Regions from separate parts of the Actinomadura fulvescens genome, predicted to be linked through region 2. Evidence: riboswitches for the same ligand, from Rfam matches in the RefSeq annotation. Region 2 holds a riboswitch; the other holds the start of a gene.
The links. A riboswitch is a leader RNA that binds a small molecule or an ion and turns the genes downstream of it on or off. The one in region 2 is predicted to bind ZMP and ZTP.

Region 1: it holds a riboswitch for ZMP and ZTP, as region 2 does, so the genes downstream of both, ABD333_RS42715 (bifunctional methylenetetrahydrofolate dehydrogenase/methenyltetrahydrofolate cyclohydrolase) here and ABD333_RS12335 (serine hydroxymethyltransferase) in region 2, are expected to answer to the same signal.

Annotation. Positions count from the first base shown of each region.
Region 1 is NZ_BAAATD010000018.1:150,234-160,370, reverse strand. Features, by position in the region: gene ABD333_RS42725 (DUF3017 domain-containing protein) at 107-421, opposite strand; gene ABD333_RS42720 (FHA domain-containing protein) at 725-1,453, shown strand; gene ABD333_RS42715 (bifunctional methylenetetrahydrofolate dehydrogenase/methenyltetrahydrofolate cyclohydrolase) at 1,591-2,445, opposite strand; ZMP/ZTP riboswitch at 2,469-2,556, opposite strand; gene ABD333_RS42710 (hypothetical protein) at 2,640-2,819, opposite strand; gene purH (bifunctional phosphoribosylaminoimidazolecarboxamide formyltransferase/IMP cyclohydrolase) at 2,932-4,503, opposite strand; gene purN (phosphoribosylglycinamide formyltransferase) at 4,484-5,149, opposite strand; gene ABD333_RS42695 (NfeD family protein) at 5,255-5,872, shown strand; gene ABD333_RS42690 (cell division protein PerM) at 5,881-7,686, opposite strand; gene ABD333_RS42685 (right-handed parallel beta-helix repeat-containing protein) at 7,771-9,372, opposite strand; gene sucD (succinate--CoA ligase subunit alpha) at 9,555-10,137, opposite strand, start outside.
Region 2 is NZ_BAAATD010000003.1:80,009-90,145, reverse strand. Features, by position in the region: gene ABD333_RS12365 (NAD(P)/FAD-dependent oxidoreductase) at 1-305, opposite strand, end outside; gene ABD333_RS12360 (GNAT family N-acetyltransferase) at 362-1,069, opposite strand; gene ABD333_RS12355 (carboxymuconolactone decarboxylase family protein) at 1,062-1,751, opposite strand; gene ABD333_RS12350 (GNAT family N-acetyltransferase) at 1,918-2,967, shown strand; gene ABD333_RS12345 (class I SAM-dependent methyltransferase) at 2,998-3,783, shown strand; gene ABD333_RS12340 (DUF4429 domain-containing protein) at 3,794-4,678, shown strand; gene ABD333_RS12335 (serine hydroxymethyltransferase) at 4,701-5,972, opposite strand; ZMP/ZTP riboswitch at 6,030-6,115, opposite strand; gene ABD333_RS12330 (M23 family metallopeptidase) at 6,167-7,018, shown strand; gene ABD333_RS12325 (RNA polymerase-binding protein RbpA) at 7,130-7,504, opposite strand; gene secG (preprotein translocase subunit SecG) at 7,594-7,833, opposite strand; gene tpiA (triose-phosphate isomerase) at 7,996-8,790, opposite strand; gene ABD333_RS12310 (phosphoglycerate kinase) at 8,794-9,981, opposite strand; gene gap (type I glyceraldehyde-3-phosphate dehydrogenase) at 10,056-10,137, opposite strand, start outside.

The DNA of each region.
Region 1 (10,137 bases), on a different contig from region 2:
ACACCGGCCAGCAGTCCTTGTAAGGCTCAACTGGTCAGGCTATCCGAGCCGGGTCAAAGGTCTAGACCTCGGCCCACCTTTTAGATCTTATGGCTACATCGGGTGACTAGTCGGGCACGACCCAGGCGACCACGGCGATGGCCACGGCGAAGCCCGTCATCGTCGCCACGTCCATCCACTTCTTGCGGGTCTCCAGCATCCCGACCTGGCTCGGGGGGAGCACCAGCCGGGCGAGCGCGCCGAAGAGCACGGCGGCGGCCATCAGGCCGGAGCCCTTGCGGAAATAGTTGAGCGAGCACAGGACCAGACCGCCCGCGACCCCGCAGAGCACGATCACGTACGGCAGCTGACTCAGCCAGTGGGGTGAGGCGCCGCGCCGCTTGGGTGCTCTCCGCCGGCGCCGGTGCAGCTCCGTGCTCATGGGCCTCGCTTCGCGGTCGGGCCGGACGTTCGGTCGGATTCCACGGTAGTCGCAACCGGGCACCCGCACGACCGGCGCCGCCCGACCCCGGGTTTCGGGGCGGCATCTCCGGACATTTCTGCCGTCCGGCGACCCCTTCCCGGGAAAGACTCACGGCGGAGCTGATACTGGTGGGGTCCGATACGTGTGGATGGACACGAAAAGCCTTGTGTCACAGTCCCTACTCGCCAGTAGGAGGGTGTGACGGTGACGCGCCCGGGTAACCCGGCAGACAGGGGTCGCTAACTAGCTGGGAGGACTGCCGTGGAGGGGCCGTTCATGCGGATCGAGGACAGCGGGCTGGTGATGCCGCTGCGCCCCGACGTCACGACGGTCGGGAGAGGGCGAGGAGTCGACATTCGCCTCGACGACCCGAGTGTGTCCCGATTGCACGCAGAGATCGTTCGGCGCGGCCCGTACGTATACGTGGTCGACATGGGGCTGTCACGGAACGGCACCCGTGTCAACGGCCGGCCGATCGCCCGCCGCGTACTGGAGGACGGTGACGTCGTGAGCTTCGGCACGGCGCGCTGCCGGATGGGGGGAATCCCCCGCGAGGAGGTCGATCCCGACGTCGAGCTGCGGCGCGCCGTGGCACCCGAACTCACCCGCCGCGAGGTCGATGTGCTGACCTCGCTCTGCCGGCCCGCCCTCTCGGACGAGGCCTTCGTCGCCCCCGCCACCGCGCGGGAGATCGCAGCCGACCTCGTGGTGACCGAGGCGGCGGTCAAGCAGCACCTGCTGCGGCTCTACCAGAAGTTCCGCATCCCCGAGGGCGCCAACCGCCGTACCCGGCTGGCCAACGAGGTCATCGCGATGGGCCTCGTCCGGCCGCTGCCCCCGGTGCACGTCCCCCAGCAGAACCGGCCGCTCGACGGTCAGGGGCCGGGGGGAGTACGACGCGCGGCACCGCCGGGTGCCAACCACGCGACAGGGCACCCAGCGGGTCCACGCGGGCCGGCCACCAGCGCCGCCGGCCGCCGGGCCAGCTGAGTTGAACTGCGGCCGTCCCCCACGGCAGCGCAAACCCGGGGGCGGCCGCAGGAACCGCCCGCCGTGATCATGCGACCGGAATCGTTCGCCTGGTCACGGCGGGCGGCCCTGTCGTCCGCCGCTTTCGGCTCCGCCGGTCAGGCCCGCGAGGCCGCCTCCGCGGCCTCCACCACGTTGGCGAGCAGCATCGCGCGCGTCATGGGGCCCACCCCGCCGGGGTTGGGCGCCACCCATCCGGCCACGTCGCGCACCGAGTCGGCCACGTCGCCCGCGAGCTTGCCGTCGACCCGGGAGACGCCGACGTCCAGGACGGCGGCCCCCGGCTTGATCATGTCGCCGGTGATGAGACCGGGAACGCCCGCGGCGGCCACCACGATGTCGGCGTCGCGCACATGGGCGGCCAGGTCCCGGGTGCCGGTATGGCACAGGGTCACGGTCGCGTTCTCGCTGCGGCGGGTCAGCAGGAGGCCGAGCGGGCGGCCGACGGTGACGCCGCGGCCGATCACCGTGACGTCCGCGCCGCGCAGCGGCACGTCGAACCGGCGCAGGAGGGCGACGATGCCCTTGGGCGTGCAGGGCAGCGGGGCCTCTTCCATCAGGACGAGGCGGCCCAGGTTGACCGGCTGGAGACCGTCGGCGTCCTTGGCCGGATCGATCAGCTCCAGCACGCGCTGCTCGTTCAGCCCCTTGGGCAGCGGCAGCTGGACGATGTAGCCGGTGCAGGCGGGGTCGGCGTTCAGCTCGGCGACGGCCCGTTCCACGTCCTCCTGGGAGGCGTCGGCGGGCAGGTCGCGCCGGATGCTCTCGATGCCGACCTCGGCGCAGTCGCGGTGCTTCATGGTGACGTAGGCGTGGCTGCCGGGGTCGTCGCCGACCAGTACGGTGCCGAGCCCCACCGACACGCCGCGCTCGCGCAGCGCCTCGACGCGGATCTTGAGGTCGGCGCGGATCTCCGCGGCCGTGGCCTTGCCGTCCAGGACCTGTGCCGTCATTGGTTCCTCCGCGTGCTCAGGGGCCCGTACACCCAGGCGCGCGGTGTGCGGGCCGTCCTTCGCTCCCCGGTGGTCGAATCCACCTTGACTGCGCCAGTCGCGTTGGCCCCATGCTAGTGGCTTCCCGCGAACGGGCCGGAGCGGCGATCGGGCGGGCCTGGGCGGCGATCCGCGGGCCGCGTTCGCGGCGCGCGTCAGTCCTGGTCGGGGCGGCCCCGCCAGGCGATCAAGCGGTCGGTGCCGTGCCAGCCGAGCTGGGCGGCCAGCATCGCGGCGAAGAAGGCCGCGACGAGCCCGATCAGCTGACGGGACTCCATCAGCAGGGATGCCGTCTGCACGACGTTGCCCAGGATGAGAGTAGCCAGGAAATCCATCACGCCTCCTTCAGCGCTTGGGCGCGCCGGAGTCATGATGGGGTCAAGAAGGCGCGACGTTTCCCGAGGTTACCAACGTCCAAACGTAAAACCCGCCACACGGCGGAGCCGATCAATGGAAGAAGTGCCGGACGCCCGTGAAGTAGAGGGTGATCCCGGCCTTCTGGGCGGCCTCGATGACCTTCTCGTCGTTGACCGAGCCGCCCGGCTCGACGATGGCCCGGACGCCCGCGTCGGTCAGGACTTCCAGTCCGTCGGGGAACGGGAAGAAGGCGTCGGAGGCCCCCACCGAGGCGGCCGCCCGTTCCGTACCGGCACGGGTCACCGCCAGCCGGGCCGAGTCGACCCGGTTGACCTGGCCCATGCCGACACCGGTGGTGGCGCCGTCGGCGGCGAGCAGGATGGCGTTGGACTTGACCGCGCGGCAGGCCTTCCAGGCGAACGCGAGGTCGCGCAGCGTCGCCTCGTCGGCGGCCTGGCCGGTCTTGAGCTCCCAGCCGGCCGGGTCGTCGCCGGGGTCGTCGACGCGGTCGACGGACTGGACGAGCACGCCGCCGTCGATCCGCCGGAACTCGACCGGGTCGGCCGGAGCGTCCTGGCACACCAGCAGGCGGATGTTCTTCTTCCTGGTCAGGATCTCCAGCGCCGCGGGCTCGAACCCCGGCGCCACGACGACCTCGGTGAAGACCTCGGCGACCTGGGCGGCCATCGCCTCGGTCACGGGCCGGTTGACGGCGATCACGCCGCCGAACGCCGAGACAGGGTCGCACTCGTGCGCCTTGCGGTGAGCCTCTGCGACGTCACCGCCGATCGCGATGCCGCACGGGTTGGCGTGCTTGATGATCGCGACGGCGGGCTCATCGAAGTCGTACGCGGCGCGCCTGGCCGCGTCGGCGTCGACGTAGTTGTTGTAGGACATCTCCTTGCCGTGCAGCTGCTCGGCTCCGGCGAGCCCGGCCGTGCCGCCGGGGCCGTCGGCGGTGAACAGCGCGGCGCGCTGGTGGGGGTTCTCCCCGTAGCGCAGCACGTTCTTGCGCTGCCAGGTGGCGCCCAGGAAGTCGGGCCACTGCGCCTCCGCCGCCACCTCGTCCGGCGCGTAGACGCCTGCGAACCAGGAGGCCACGGCGACGTCGTACGAGGCGGTGTGGGCGAACGCGGCGGCGGCGAGGCGACGGCGTTCGTCAAGGGTGAAGCCGCCCGCCTCCACCGCGGCCAGCACCGAGCCGTAGGAGGACGGGTCCACCACGACGGCGACGCTGGCGTGGTTTTTGGCGGCGGCGCGGACCATGGTCGGCCCGCCGATGTCGATCTGCTCGACGCACTCGTCCGGCTTGGCGCCGGAGGCGACGGTGTCGGCGAACGGGTAGAGGTTGACCACGGCCAGGTCGAACGGCTCGACCGAGAGGTCTTCCAGCTGCTGAACGTGATCGTCCTTGCGCCGGTCGGCGAGCAGGCCCGCGTGCACCCGGGGGTGCAGGGTCTTGACCCGGCCGTCGAGGCACTCGGGGAACCCGGTGAGCTTCTCGACCCGCATGACCGGCACGCCCGCGGCTGCGATCTTCGCCGCCGTGGAGCCGGTGGACACGATCTCGACGCCGGCCCGGTGCAGGCCCTGGGCCAGCTCCTCCAGCCCCGTCTTGTCATAAACGCTGATCAGCGCACGCTCAATCGCGACCCGACTCACCGGTCGAGCTCCCCTCATCGGTTGGTCCACAGGTCCGGCACTTCATGGAGACCCGCCTGCCCCGCGTGGTCCAGCCGTCGCGGGCCAGCCGTCCCACGACGTCGACCAGGAGCCGGCGCTCCACCTGCTTGATGCGTTCGTGCAGGGAGTCTTCGTCGTCGTGCCAGCCCACGGGAACGGTCTCCTGGGCGATGACGGGTCCGGTGTCCACTCCTTCGTCGACGAAGTGCACCGTACAGCCCGTCACCTTCACGCCGTACGCCAGGGCGTCCCGTACGGCGTGCGCGCCCGGGAAGGAGGGAAGCAGCGCCGGATGGGTGTTGACGATCCGGCCGCCGAACCGTTCCAGGAACCGCCTGCCGAGGATCTTCATAAAGCCAGCGGAGATCACCAGGTCCGGCTCGTGGGCCGCGACGGCGTCCGTCAGCGCCGCGTCCCAGGCGTCCCGGCTCGCGAAGTCGGGGATGCGCGCCGTGAACGTGGGCAGTCCCGCGGCGGCGGCCCGCTCCAGTCCGGCGATCTCCCCGCGGTCCGCGCCCACGGCCACCACGCGTGCCCCGTAGGCTGGATCCGAACACGCGTCGAGCAGCGCCTGTAGGTTGGTCCCCGCGCCGGAGACGAGGACGACGAGCCGGGCGGACACCATGACTCCCTGGTGGACGGTGGGGTTGGCACGAACACCCGAAGCCTACCGGCCGTACGCGGCGTCACTTGTCCGACACCACAGGTCAGAAGTGCCAGGAGGATCAACGTGAGCGAGCAGCCGGGTCAGGGCGACAGCGGAGTCGGCACGTCCGGCCGTCCCGACCTCTCCAAGCGCGACGAGATCCCCGGCCGCCCGGACCTCCCCGAGCGCGACGGCCCCGTTCCCGACTCCGCGCGCCCCGACCGGCCCGAGCGGGATCAGACCCCCGGCCGTGCCGATCTGCCGGAACGCGGCGGCCGGCCGTCGCCTTGGCGTTCGCCCGGCCAGGGGCCCCGTCCGGTCGAACGTCTCGGCTGGCGGGCGCTGTGGCTCGGTGCCGGGGCCATGCTGACCACCCTGTTCTTCTTCCCGATCGGGCTGGTCCTCGGCATCGCGGCGCTGGTGGTCGGCATCAAGGCCCGGCGCGGCGCGCGCCGCCGGCAGGCCGTCGCACCGGGCGCGATCGCGGGTCTGGTGCTGGGCTCGATCGCCGTGGCGTTCTCGGCGTTCTCGCTGGCGCTGACGGTGTTCCTGTGGCCGGAGCTGAGCGGCTACCAGTCGTGCGTGGGCAAGGCCAACACGAGCACGGACGAGAAGGCCTGCCGGGACGAGTACTACCCCAAGATCGAAAAGAAGCTGAAGCTGCCCGAGGGCAGCATGTCGAAGTACGGCGACCTTTTCTGACCGGTCGCTCAGTCCTCCGGCTCGTCCCTGAGCACGTAGATCGCGCCGCCGCGCTTCTCGGTGCGCCCGGGGTCGTCCCGTTCACGGGGTTGCGGCACGTTCGCCCCAGCCTGGGCAGGCTCCGGCTCCGGCTCCGGCGGAGAACCTGGCTCGGGCTCCGGGTCCGGCTCGGGCTCGGCTGGGGCGAGCTCCGCGGTCTCCTCGGCGAGATCGGGCAGCGGGTCGGGGACCCGCGTTCTGGCCCTGGTCGGCTTGCGCGGCGCCAGGACGGGCTCGGCCTCCTCGAACTCCACCGGATCGGGCGCGAACGGGGCGGGCTTCCGGGGCGGCCGCGGACCGGGCTGCTCGGGCGCCCTGGGCGGCGTCACCGGCGCCGCCGCGGCGGCCTTCGCGGGAACCGGCGGGGTCGCGGAGGTGGCGGTACGGCGCCACCGGCGTTTGCGGGGCTTCTTCGTCTTCGGCTCCACCGGGGCCGGTCGCCGCAGGATCATCCAGTTGGCGATCCACGCGGCGATGGCCGCCGAGATGCCCACCTCAAGCGCCGCCAGCAGGCCGACCTGCCAGGGTGAGGGCCCGACGGTGGCCATCCGCCCGCCGCCCAGCGGGCCGCCCGACAGCGCGGCCAGCACGGCGGCCACCACGCCGGTGAGCGCCCCGGAGACGAAGCCCCAGAGCGGCGCCGCCTCGTACACGGGACTCGGCATGTTGCGCACGGTCAGCACGCCGCCGACGGCGCCCGCGATGAACGGGGCGGCCAGGGCGAACAGCGACAGCGCCGGGGCGGGACCCGGCTCGGGCAGGGCCGCCAGCGGGGGGAACGTGGGCACGATGTCGAGGAACACTCCCGTAGGCGACACCGTCGTGTTGGCGCCGACCGAGAAGCCGGGGCCGATCGCGTACGCCATCCCCCAGATCACCGCGTTCGGCAGGTAGGCCAGCTCGACCAGCACCAGCAGCACCCCGCCGACGAGCCCGGGCGCCAGCATGTCGTGCAGGCGGGTGGCCTCGGACAGGTGCACGGCCAGCGAGACGCCGACGAGCACAGCGCCGGAGGCCAGGAGCACGGCGACCGAGCCGGTGACGCCGATCACCAGGGAGCGCTGCCGGTCGGGCAGCAGCCGCAGCAGCGCGCCCAGCCCCGAGCGGACCCGCGCGCCGGGGTCGTCGGCCGAGCCCTGCGCCACCACGGCCCGCGCCGCGCCCAGACCGCCGGCCAGCACCGCCATCACGAAGCAGGCGACGAGCGCCTGCCAGACCGACGCCCGCACGGCCGTGGAGGCGGCGGCCAGGGCGAGCAGCGCGGCGAGGATCGAGTACGGCACGGCGAGCGCGACCGCCACGTGCACGACGCCCACGCGGTAGCGGCGGGCGCTCGTCATCCCGACGGCGCGGATCATCCAGCCGCCGCTGCGGTAGAGCAGCGCGCCCGGGAGGACGAGCAGCCCGAGCGGGAGCAGCCCGACCCGGCCGTGGCCGGCCGAGAACCCCGCGTGGTGGGACACCAGCCAGAAGTCGACCGCCGTCCGGAAGACGCCGGGGAGCCCGGGGCCGAGGGCGGTGCGCGGCGCGCCGATCCAGCCGATGAGGGTGATCGTCGTGAGCACCGCGAGCCCGATGCCGATGCACCACAGCGCGCCCACCAGGCCCGTCACGTACAGCGGGCGGGCCACGCCGCCCGCGAGGCCGCCGGCGATCTGCGGTGGCCGGACGGGGGTCTGCCCCCGGCCCGGTGGCGTGCCGCCACGGCCGGCGGTGGCCCGCGACGGCTCCGGTCGTTCCGGTTTCACGCGCCGCGCAGGGCTCACATCGCTCACGGCGTCAATGCTGGCACCCGGGCGGCGCCGTGCGCCCCCGCTCGTCCGGCGTGTCGCCTTTGTCGTAGGCGATCAAGGGCTTCGTCACGGGCGGCGCGGGGTGTCGAACCAGTCGCAGCCCACGGGCCGAGGGGCGTCGCGGCCGTACTGCGAGCACGGGAGGCCGGACAGGACCTTGAACGGCTGGCCGAGCCAGGAGAACAGCGAGCCGCCAGAGGGTTTCGCGCACGTGGGCAGGTGCGGCGGGTCCGAACGAACGCGGCCGTAGGAGGAGACGTTGGCCTGCCAGCAGTTGCCCTCGCCCTGCTCGTCCCACCAGACATCCTGGCCGTTGGGGGCCTTCCGTCCGCCGGGCGCGACACCGAAGACGTTGCCTACGTAGCGGTTGCGGTGCGAGGTGTCGCGGAACTTCGCCGGATCGTTCTCACCGCGCAGCGGCGCCGGGACCCAGATCTGCTTGAAGCCGTGCCGCCAGTTGTCGTACAGGCGATTGCGCTCGTAGGTGTTGTCGTTGCCGCCGCCGAGGAGCAGGCCCGTGCCGACCGGCACGGGCGGGGCCGGGCAGACGACGCCGCGCTCGTGGCCGCGGTCGCGCGGCGGCTTCTTGCAGGTGCCGTCCCAGATGTTGCCGTAGTAGTTGACGTTGTTGCTGTAGATCAGGTTGTCGCGGAACGTGGCGTGGTTCTGCGGCAGGCCCGGGTGGCCGGGGAACGCGCTGTCCATCGACACCCCAGCCGAGTTGTGGTGGAAGCGGTTGCCGTGGGCGAGGACCGAGTCGCCGGCCGTCCCGGAGTAGCCGAGCGCGTTGTGGTGGGAGTCGCAACGCCTGATCTCCACCGAGTGCCGCCTGCCGTTCAGCGGTGACGCCGATCCGGGATAGAGCCCGGCGTCGCCGCTGCCGTAGGCCTCGCAGTCGGTGTAGAGGCCGTGGTCGGTGGCGAACGTGAGGAATCCGTACTCCTCGTTCCAGCGGGCCAGCGCGCGGTCGATGACGAAGCCGTCCTGCTCGATCACGTACACCCCGTTGAACTCGAAGAGCTGGGTGGTGATGTTGCGCAGGTAGAAGCCGTCGGCCCGGTCGGCGCGGACGCCGTTGAGCTTGGCCCAGGTCCCGTCGGCCTTGAAGCCGCCCTCGATGACGACGTCGGTCGTCTTCTGGCCGGTGCCCTCCAGCTGGAGGTCGCACCGTGGACCGTCGCAGCGGTAGTCGTCGTTCCCCGGCGTCACGTCACCGAAGACCGCGATGAGGTTCTGCAGGTTGGGGCACGCGTACTGCTGCGCGTACGACAGCAGGTGCCGCCCGGCCAGCTCGGCGCACGGGCCGGTGGGCGCGGCCCGGCTGGGCTCCTCGCGGTAGGTGCCCGGCAGCACGTAGATCGTCGTGCCCCGCTTGCGGACCGCGTTCACCGCCGCCTGGACGTGCCCGTACGCGCATTCCTTCAGCAGCCGCTCGTTCAGCCTGCGCAGCGCCCCGCGGTACTTCTTGATGATCGTCGCGGAGCCGGGCTTGCAGACCACCAGCCGCGGCCCGGCCCCGAGCGCCCGGTGGACGGGCACCTTTCCGTCACCCGCCGGGAACCGCACCGGCCGTTCCGCGTGCCCGAAGGCGGGAAGCGCGGTCAGGACGAGGGTCAGGCACACCAGGAGCGCTCCGAGTCCGGCACGGCGACCGCGCTGTGATCCCATGCCGCGAAATATGAACCTGTTTCACCTTCACGCCCAGACCCAGGCGTGGAGATCGACCACATCAGGCCATCCACGGGAAACGAGGGCCGCCCGGACGAAAGACGCCCGGGCCGCGGGGCGCGGCTCGGGCGTCTTTTCGTCGATCCGTGATCCGTGGATCCGTGATCCGGCGGGACCCTGGATCAGAGGTTCTTCATGATGTCGCGCATGAGGCGGGCGGTCTCGCTCGGCGTCTTGCCGACGCGGACGCCGACCTTCTCCAGGGCCTCCTTCTTCGCCTGCGCGGTGCCGGCGGAGCCGGACACGATCGCGCCGGCGTGGCCCATGGTCTTGCCCTCGGGGGCGGTGAACCCGGCGACGTAGCCGACGACCGGCTTGGTCACGTTCTGCTCGATGAACGCGGCGGCGCGCTCCTCGGCGTCGCCGCCGATCTCACCGATCATCACGATCGCGTCGGTGTCAGGGTCGTCCTGGAATGCCTTGAGGGCGTCGATGTGGGTCGTGCCGATGATCGGGTCACCGCCGATGCCCACGCAGGTCGAGAAGCCGAAGTCACGCAGCTCGTACATCATCTGGTACGTCAGCGTGCCCGACTTGGAGACCAGGCCGATGCGGCCGGGCGTGGTGATGTCGGCCGGGATGATGCCCGCGTTGGAGGCGCCCGGCGAGGCGATGCCGGGGCAGTTGGGCCCGATGATCCGGGTCTTGTTGCCCTTGGACTCGGCGTAGGCCCAGAAGTAGGCCGTGTCGTGCACCGGGATGCCC
Region 2 (10,137 bases):
TGGCGCCGGGCGTAGGCCTCGCGGGACCCGGCGAGCTCCCCCACGACCCAGCCGCCGTTACGGCCGGAGGCGCCGAATCCGGCGAACTCCTTCTCCAGCACGACGATGCGCAGGTCGGGCCGCGCGCGCTTGAGGTAGTAGGCGGTCCAAAGTCCGGTGTAGCCGGCGCCGACAATGCACACGTCGCAGGCACGCGGCCCCGGCAGGCGGGAACCGGGCTCGGGCACTCCCCCGTCGCGGAACCAGTACGAGACATCCCCGTTGACATGATCATCGGCACGCGGTGCGGACGGTGTCGAACCCATGGCTCCATACTGGCGTAATCAGCGACCAAAGGCAGCGGGTCACACTGAATCAGTCGTCAGGCGTCGATGGAGTGCCGAGATCCGTGCCAGCTGGCGCGTTCGGCCTGGTAGTGGCCAGGGTCGCCGTTCGGGCGCATGCCCAGCCGTTCGGCCAGCTCGGCCGAGGCCACGTTGGCCTCGTCGATCTCGGCCGTGACCCGGCGGAGCTGGAGCACCTCGAACGCGTAGGCGAGGACCGCGCGCGACGCCTCCGCCGCGAGCCCCTGCCCCCACCGGTCAGGTTCGAGGCTGTAAACGATCTCGACGTCGGCGCCATGACCGCGCAACCCCGCGACCCCGACAAGCGCGCCCCCAGGCATCACCGCGTCGACCGCATCACCGAGCGAGACCGCGCCACCGCGCGAGACCGCACCGCCACGCGAGACCGCACCACCGCGCGAAGCCGCATCACCCCGGAAGGCCGCACCGCCCCGGAAGGTCGCGTCGTCGCAGGAGGTCGCGTCGTCGCGGGCGGGCGCATCGCTGCGGTAGGTCGCGCGGATCGCCCATAGGCCGTAGCCCTCGGTGGCGAAGTCTCGCTGGCTGGCCGCGATGATCTCGGTGACCTCCAGGGCCGAGAGCGTCTTGTCGTCGAAGAGGTGGCGGCGTACGTGCGGTCCGGTCCAGTGCGCCAGCAGCGCGCCGTGATCGCTCATGCTGACCGGGTGCAGCGCCAGCCGCTCGGTCCGCAGCACGTCATCGCCCATGTCCACGCTGTCACTCATGCCCACGCTCTCTCCACTCGGGGGCCGGTCCGGGTTCCTTCCAGACCGGAGCGGGCTCGCCTTCAGGCACGCCCGCCCGGAACACACGCAACTGCAGCGCCAGTGCCGCGTAGTAGCCGACCAGGGTGACCAGCTCGACGAGGGCGGAACGGCCCAGGGTGGCGACCGCCTCGGTGTAGAGGGCGTCACCGAGGTCGCGTTCGGCGGCGAGCTGCCGGGCCGCCTCGTACACCACCCGCTCGCGCACGTCGGCCAGCATCGGCGCCCGGCCGTCGCGCAGGGCGTCGAGCTCGTCGTCGGTCAGGCCGGCCCGGCGGCCGACCCGCTCGTGTGCGTACCACTCGAAGTCCGAGCGCCAGTGCTCGGCCACCACCAGCGTCGCGATCTCCCGTTCCCGCCGGGTGAACGAGGTCCGGAAGCGCAGCGCCGCGCCGAGCTCCTGCAGCGGAGCGCCGACCGCGGGGCTGTAGAGCATGGCGTTGAACGGGCCGAGGAGGCGGCCGGCGTCGTCGACGAACCGGAAGGCCGCCGCCCGACCGCCACGCGGACCGCCGCGCACCGCGTCGTACACCTCGCGTTGCTCGTCGCTCAGCATCCCCGGTGGCAGGAGGGGCAGCCGGGCGGGACGACCGGTGGTCACGGGTTGATCGTTGACGTCCTCACCACTCAGCGGGTCGATCACTTACGGAACGGTAGGCGGTCGGCGCACGGGCCTCAAGCCCGTCCCGAAAGGTGAAACCGTCAGCTCATGATGACGTAGCGATTCCGTAACAGCGACGGGCGAACGTGGCCGATGCACCCAGCACCGAACGATCCACCCGAAAGCACGCCGACCAAGGGACACCGCCATGCCGCTCCTGCGCATCCGCACCGAGATCGAGGACAGACCGGGACGCCTGGCCCTGCTGACGGCGGCGCTGGCCAGACGAGGCGCCAACATCCTCGCGTTGAACGTCCAGGTGGACACCGAGGGGGTGGTGGACGAGTTCGTCGTCGCCGTGCCGTCCCGCGGTGACTCGCCGGACGAACTGCGGGCGGCGCTGGAGGACGCGGGCGGCGTGCGCACGGCCGTCGTCCCGGCGACCCCTCACGAACTGGTCGACGAGCCGACCCGGGTGCTGGCGCTGGCCGCCCGGCTCCGCACCGAGCCGCACGCGCTCCCGGCCGTCCTCGCCGAACTGCTGCGCGCGGACTCGTCGGACTGGGCGGCGCCGGAGGCGGAAGCCGCCGACGCGCTCGTGGTCCCCGTAGGGCATCGCCGGGCGGTACGGCTGCGGCGCCCGGGCCTGCCGTTCACCACGACCGAGGCGGCGCGCGCCGACGCTCTCGTCCGCGCCGTGCTGCCCGCCGGAGACCCGCGGCCGGTCTCCCGGAGGGTGGCGCTGCGCGACGGCACGCGGGTCGTCGTCCGGCCGATCGAGCGCGGCGACGCCGAGGCCGTTCGCGCGATGCACGGACGCTGCTCGCTCGACAACCGGAGGATGCGCTACTTCAGCGCCAAGCCGTTCCCGTCGCGGCGGGCGGTCGAGCTGTTCTGCGACCCCTCGCACGGCCTCACGTTCGTCGCCGAGGGCCCCGACGGGTCGCTGCTCGCGCTGGCGCATCTGATGCACATGCTCGACCCGGGCGTCGCAGAGCTCGGCTTCCTTGTGGAGGACGCCTGGCAGGGGCGTGGCCTCGGCCGGGCGCTGGCCGAGCTGCTGCTGGTCCAGGCACGCGACCGCGGGCTGGTGGAGCTGCGGGCGACCGCGCTGAGCGAGAACGCGCGCATCCGGCGGCTGCTCGGCTCGCTCGGCGGGCGCACCGTGCGCACAGGCGAGCCCGGGATCGTCGAGGTCAGGCTCCGCCTCGACGGCCGTCCTGCCCGCACGGGATCAGAGCGGGCGGTCCGGCGCTAGCTGCACTGTCCGTCCTGGCAGGATGGCCGGGTGACCGGCATCTATGACGATCCGTGGGCCTACGAGCTGGCCTGTTCGTTCCGCGACGTGCCTGCCGAGGTGGACGTTCTGCTGGCCTGGTACGCCGAGCACGCGGGCAGGCCGGCCCGGACCGTCCTCGAGCTGGCCGCCGGGCCGGCCGAGCACGCCCGCGAGTTCGCCCGGCGCGGCATCCGGGCGACCGCGCTGGACCTCAACCCGGCAATGTGCGCGTACGCCGCCAAGCAGGCCGGGCTCGCGGGCCTGGAGGTCGAGGTGGTGCGGGCGGACATGACCGACTTCGACCTCGGCCGCCGGTTCGACCTGGTCGTCACCATGCTCGACTCCACCTCCCACCTGATGACGCTCGACGCGTTCACCGCCCACCTGGGCCGGGCCGCCGCGCATCTGGCGGACGGCGGGCTCTACATCGTGGAGATGTCGCATCCCAAGGACCGGCTCACCGACGAGCCCAGCGTCGGAACGGCCTGGCGGATCGACCGCGAGGGCGTGCACGCCACCGTGCGCTGGGGCGAGCCCTCCGACCGGCTCGATCCCGTCACGCAGATCGCCGCCGACCACGTCACGATGACGATCACGGAGGGCGGGCGCGAGCCCCGGGTGATCCACGACGTCGTGCCGTACCGGTTCTGGACGGCGACCGAGCTCACCGCCGCGGTCCGCCTGTCCGGCGCGCTGGAGCCGGTGGCGCGGTACGGGGACTTCGGGGACGTCGGGCTCGCCGATCCGGAGGCCTGGCGGATGATCACGATTCTCCGGGGCGCGGAGCCGTCCTAGGATCTCGGGCATGGAGGTCATTGGGCGCGACGGCACGTGGACGTTCGACGGCGAGGTACTCCGGATCGTCCCCGGCCGTGACCGGGGGGTGCACAAGCTTCGCAGGGCTCTCGGCGAACTGGTCGTCCCGGTGACGGCGATAGCCGGGGTGGCTTACGAGCCGGGCCGCAAGGGCGGGCGGCTCCGGTTGCGGCTGCGCGCCGCGGCCGACCCGTTCAGCCAGGCCGTCGCGGGCGGCCTCGCCGACTCCGCCGCCGACCCGTACCGGCTGTCGGTCGACACCGGGCGCACGGGCGTGGCCGAGTACTTCGTCGACGAGGTGCGCAACGCGCTGATCCTCGAACAGGTGCCGGACGGACCATGCGACCGCTATCTCATGCCCGGGCCGCCGGTGCCGGTGAGCGCCTCGGCGGGAGACGGGACGGCCTCGTTCGACGGCGAGCGCGTCCGTCTCGAATGGAACTGGATGGCCAGTTCCAAGAAGGAGGAGGCGGGGCCGCAGCTGTTCGAGCTCGCTGAGATCGCGGGCGTGGAGTGGTCGCCGCAGTCCGGGATGGGATACGGCTGCCTGCGCTTCAGGCTCAGGCAGAGGCAGGGCGACTCCAGGGCGGTCACGGCCGAGGACGACCCCCAGTGCCTGGCGTGGGGCATCCAGAAGGAGGGCGGCCTGACCGCGCTGGTGGCGGCCGCGGTCGTCGCGCGGCTGCCGCATCCGGCCGCACCGGCGATCGAGCAGGCGGCGCCGGGCCCGGAGCCCCGTGACACCGAGACTCCGGGCGAGGATCACGACACGCTTCTACGGAGGCTCCGCGAACTGGGCGCGCTCCACAAGGAGGGCATCCTGGACGACGAGGAGTTCGCCACGGCCAAGCAGGCCCTGCTCCGCCGCTTCTGACGACGCCGCGGCATGCGCCGCGTCACGGCGTCGGCGCCCACCCGGGCATCGGATAGGCCGCGAGCAGCTCGCGTACCTGACCGGCGATCCGGGCCAGTACGGCCTCGTCCTGCTTGGCGGCGGCCTGCACCACCTCGTCGATCCAGGCGGCCACCTGCGGCATCTGCCGCTCGGTCAGGCCGCGGGTGGTGATCGAGGCGGTGCCGAGGCGCAGGCCGGACGGGTCGAACGGCTTGCGCGGGTCGAACGGCACCGCGTTGTAGTTGAGCTCGATCCCGGCGCGGTCGAGGGCCTGCGCGGCGGGCTTGCCGGCGACCCCCTTGCTGGTCAGGTCGATGAGGATCAGGTGGTTGTCGGTGCCGCCGGACACCAGGTCGTAGCCGCGTTCGAGCAGGGCGCCGGCGAGGGCGCGGGCGTTCGCCACGATCTGGCGGGCGTACGCGGCGAACTCGGGCCGCGCGGCCTCCTTGAGCGCGACCGCGATGGCGGCGGTGGTGTGGTCGTGCGGGCCGCCCTGGAGGCCGGGGAACACCGCCTTGTCGATCGCCTTGGCGTGCTCCGCCGTGGACAGGACCATCGCGCCGCGCGGGCCGCGCAGCGTCTTGTGGGTGGTGGTCGAGATGACCTCGGCGTGCCCGACCGGGGAGGGATGGGCACCACCGGCGATGAGCCCGGCGATGTGGGCGATGTCGGCGGCGAGCACGGCGCCCGCCTCCCGGGCGATCTCGGCGAACGCGGGGAAGTCGATGGTGCGCGGGATCGCGGTGCCGCCGCACCAGATCAGCTTGGGCCGCTCCTTCAGCGCCAGGTCCCGGACCTGGTCCATGTCGACGCGTCCCGTGTCGGCGCGCACGTCGTAGCGCACGGGCGTGAACCACTTGCCGGTCACCGACACCGACCAGCCGTGCGTGAGGTGACCGCCCATCGGCAGCGACAGGCCCATCACCTTGTCGCCGGGCTCCAGGAACGCCATGTAGACCGCGAGGTTGGCGGGCGAGCCGGAGTACGGCTGTACGTTGGCGTGCTCGACGTCGAACAGGGCCTTGGCGCGTTCGATCGCGAGGAGCTCGATCGGGTCGACGTTCTGCTGGCCCTCGTAGTAGCGGCGGCCCGCATAGCCCTCGGAGTACTTGTTGGTGAGGACCGAGCCGGTGGCCTCCAGTACGGCGGGCGAGACGTAGTTCTCGGAGGCGATGAGGCGGATCTTCTCGTACTGGCGGCGGGCCTCGGCCTCGACGAGTCCGGCGATGTCGGGGTCCTGGTCGTGCAGATGGGGGATGGCCAGCTGATGCATGAACAACCTCCGCGCTGATCACGCCGGGGCTCGTGACGGGAACCCCCGGCTGAGGGACCCGTACACCCAGGCGCGCGGTGTGCGGACGGTCTTCGCTCCCCGGTGGTGATTCCACCTTGACTGCGCCAGTCGCGTGGGCGCCAGCATAGCCCAGACCGGATTGACGGAATTCCGGAAATCCGTACGCTGGTGTCATGAGGTCCTTCATCCTGCGCGCGGCCCGCTTCAAGACGCTGATGGTCCTGCTGGGCGCCGTCATCAGCCTTTCGACGTTCCTGCACGACGTGGGATGGGTGCTGCTGGGCGGACTGGTCGTGATGGTCGCCGGGTTCGCGCTGATGACGGTGAAGCCGTCCAGGACCGGCCCGGAGGCGTTCAGGGGCAGGCCCGCCGGCACGACGGCCGCCGCCGGGCCGCGGCCCGTCCAGGCTCCGGTACGCGGACGCTGGATCGCCGTCAACAGCCCTGCGGACAAAGTGCCCAGCCACGGCGTGGACGCCTACGGGCAGACCTACGCCGTCGACCTCGTCCACCACGACGAGGACGACGAGTGGTCGGCGATGCGCGCCTGGCCTCCGGCGCGGCGGGCCGGCGCGTTCTCCGGGTTCGGAAAGCCGATCTTCGCTCCGGCCGACGGCGAGGTCGTGCGTGCCTCCGGCTGGCGACGCGACCACTGGAGCCGCAACTCGTGGATCACGCTCCCGTTCATGATGATCGAAGGCATGCTGCGCGAGCTGGGCGGTCCCGGCTTCATTCTCGGCAACCACGTGATCCTCGACCTCGGCGACGGCACGTACGCGGCGTTCGCCCATCTCAAGCGCGGCTCGATCAAGGTCAGGCGCGGTCAGCGCGTCCGGGCCGGCGAGCACCTGGCCGACTGCGGCAACTCGGGCAACACCTCCGAGCCGCACCTGCACTTCCAGCTGATGGACCGGCCCAGCCCGATCGTCGCCAACGGCGTCCCCTTCGTCTTCGACCGTTACGAGGCGGCGGACGGTGAGGAACACCGCGGCGTGCCGGCCGCCGGATCGGCGATGAGACGGTGACGAGACCCGTCCTGGAAAGCGTCTGAGCACGCAAAAGGCCCGGCTCCCCGAGGGAGCCGGGCCTTCGCCATGTCCGTGCGTCCGCCGCTCTCGAGCCGGCGGCGGGCGGTCTCAGACGCGGGCGGCGGCCTCCATGGCGGCCTTGACGGCGGCGCGCTTCTGGCGCAGCTTGGCCAGGGCCTCCTCGAGGATGGCCTCGCCGTCCTCGTCGCTGCGCCGCTCCTTCACGTACGCCAGGTGCGTCTTGTAGGGCTCCGTCTTCGGCGGAGCGGGGGGGTTGTCGGAATCCTGGCCCGCCGGGAACCCGCAGCGCGGGCAATCCCACGTGTCGGGCACCGCGACGTCCGTCGCGAAGCTGGGGCGGGTCTCGTGCCGGTTGGCGCAGTAGAAGGTCACCCAGACGCGGGGTGCCGCGTCCCCGCGCTCGGCCTCTCCCATCGGCCCTGCCCCGACACGGCTGCCCCGAATCGCGTTGCCACTACCCACGGACTACTCCTCGCTCAATGTTCCGCTGCCGCCCGCCGGCCTGACCCCGGCCGGAGCGGCGATCGTTCGTGTGTGCCGGACTGTCCGGCTCAGGCGCCCTTGCTCTTGAACAACAGGCCGAGGACGATGATCGAGGCGAACCAGATCACGCCCGTGCCGATGGTCAGCCGGTCGAGATTGCGCTCCACCACCGACGAGCCGCCCAGCGAAGACGAGACGCCGCCGCCGAACATGTCGGACAGGCCGCCGCCCTTGCCCTTGTGCATCAGGACGAGGACCACCATCAGCAGGCTCGTGAGGATGAGCACGATGGACGTTGCGAGAATCACTGCAGTTGCGCCTCTTCTGGCCACCCCCGCTGGCGCGGGGCTTGTCGTATCAAGGACGGAGGAACGAGCCGGGCGGTTTACCCGTCAGCTACGAAGGGTACGACGAACTCTTCGCTGGTTCGTCAAGAACCCCCATGTCGTCGCCGAATTGATCAGAATTGATCAGACGGGCAGGTCCCGGTACCGGCAGATCTTGACGAACTCACCCGGGTCGAGGCTGGCACCTCCGACCAGTGCCCCGTCCACATCGGGCTGGGCCATGATCCCGGCGATGTTGGCGCCCTTCACCGACCCTCCGTACAGGATACGTACAGAGTCGGCGACCTCGCCGTCATATAGCTCGGCGAGCCGGGCCCGGATCGCGCCGCAGACCTCCTGGGCGTCCTGCGGGGTGGCGACCTCGCCGGTGCCGATGGCCCAGACGGGTTCGTACGCGATCACGATCGTCCTGGCCTGGTCGGCGGGGATCTTCTCCAGCCCGCCGTCGACCTGGGCCAGCGTGTGGGCGACCTGCTCGCCCGCCTTGCGGACGTCCAGGCCCTCCCCGACGCACATGATCGGCGTCAGGTCGTTGGCGAAGGCCGCCTTCACCTTGGCGTTGACGAGCGCCTCGTCCTCGTGGTGGTACTGGCGGCGCTCGGAGTGCCCGATCACCACGTACGAGCAGCCGAGCTTGGCCAGCATCGCCCCGGAGATCTCGCCGGTGTAGGCGCCGGAGGCGTGCTGGGAGAGGTCCTGCGCCCCGTACTGGATCTGGAGCCGGTCGGCGTCCACCAGCGTCTGCACCGAGCGGATGTCGGTGAACGGGGGGAGCACGACCACGTCGACGGCCTCGTGGTCGGCCTCCTTGAGCCCGAACGCCAGCTTCTGCACCAGCGCGATCGCCTCAAGGTGGTTGCAGTTCATCTTCCAGTTGCCGGCCATGACCGGCTTGCGTGCGGGGGCCTTGGGGGCCATGGTTCAGTCCTCCAGCGCTTGCAGGCCGGGCAGCGTCGTGCCTTCGAGGTATTCGAGGCTGGCGCCGCCGCCGGTCGAGATGTGGGAGAAGGCGTTCTCGTCGAAGCCGAGCGTCCGCACGGCCGCGGCGGAGTCACCGCCGCCGACGACGGTGAACGCGCCGGAGTCGATCAAGCCCTGCGCCACGGCGCGGGTGCCGTGGGAGTACGGCTCCATCTCGAACACGCCCATCGGGCCGTTCCAGAACACCGTCTTCGTCCCCGCAAGCCGGGATGCGAACAGCTTCCCGGACTCGGGGCCGATGTCGAGGCCGAGCCGGTCGGCCGGGATGGCGTCGGCGGCCACCACGTCGTGGTCGGCGTCGGCGGCGAAGGCCGTGGCGGCGACGATGTCGACCGGCAGCACGAACTCCACCCCCGCCTCCTCGGCGCGGCGCAGGTAGTCGCGGACGGTGTCGAGCTGATCCGCTTCGAGCAGGCTCTGGCCGACCTCGTGGCCCTGGGCCTTGAGGAAGGTGAAGACCATGCCGCCGCCGATGAGGATGCGGTCGGCCTTGCCCAGCAGGTTGTCGATCACGCCGAGCTTGTCGGAGACCTTGGAGCCGCCGAGCACCACCGCGTACGGCCGCTCCACGTCCTCGGTGAGCTTCTTCAGGACCTCGACCTCGGTGACGATCAGACCACCGGCCGCGTGCGGAAGCCGTCGCGGCACGTCGTAGACGCTGGCGTGCTCGCGGTGCACCGCACCGAAGCCGTCGCCCACGTACACCTCGGCGAGGGCGGCCAGCCTGTCGGCGAACGCCCCCCGCTCACCGTCGTCCTTGCTGGTCTCCCCCGCCTCGAAACGGAGGTTCTCCAGCAGCGCGACCTGGCCGCCGTCAAGCCCGGCAACCACACCCCGCGCGGACTCGCCCACCACATCCGTGGCGAACGTGACGTCGGCACCGAGCAGCTCCCCCAACCGCACGGCCACGGGTGCGAGCGAGTATTCAGACTTCACCTCACCCTTGGGACGGCCGAGGTGGGCGCAGACGACGACCTTGGCGCCCTTCTCCCGCAGCGCCTGGATCGTCGGCACACTGGCCCGGATCCGGCCGTCGTCGGTGATCTTCCCGTCCTGGAGCGGGACGTTCAGGTCCGCGCGGACCAGCACCCGCTTCCCGGCGACGTCGAGATCGTCAATGGTGCGCATCGAAACGCGTGTCCTTCCGGAATACGCCGCCGCCGTGATCACGTGCGGTACGTGATCACGGCGGAACGAGGAGACTAGAGGCTGGAGCCGACGAGCTTGACGAGGTCGACGAGGCGGTTGGAGTAGCCCCACTCGTTGTCGTACCAGCCGACGACC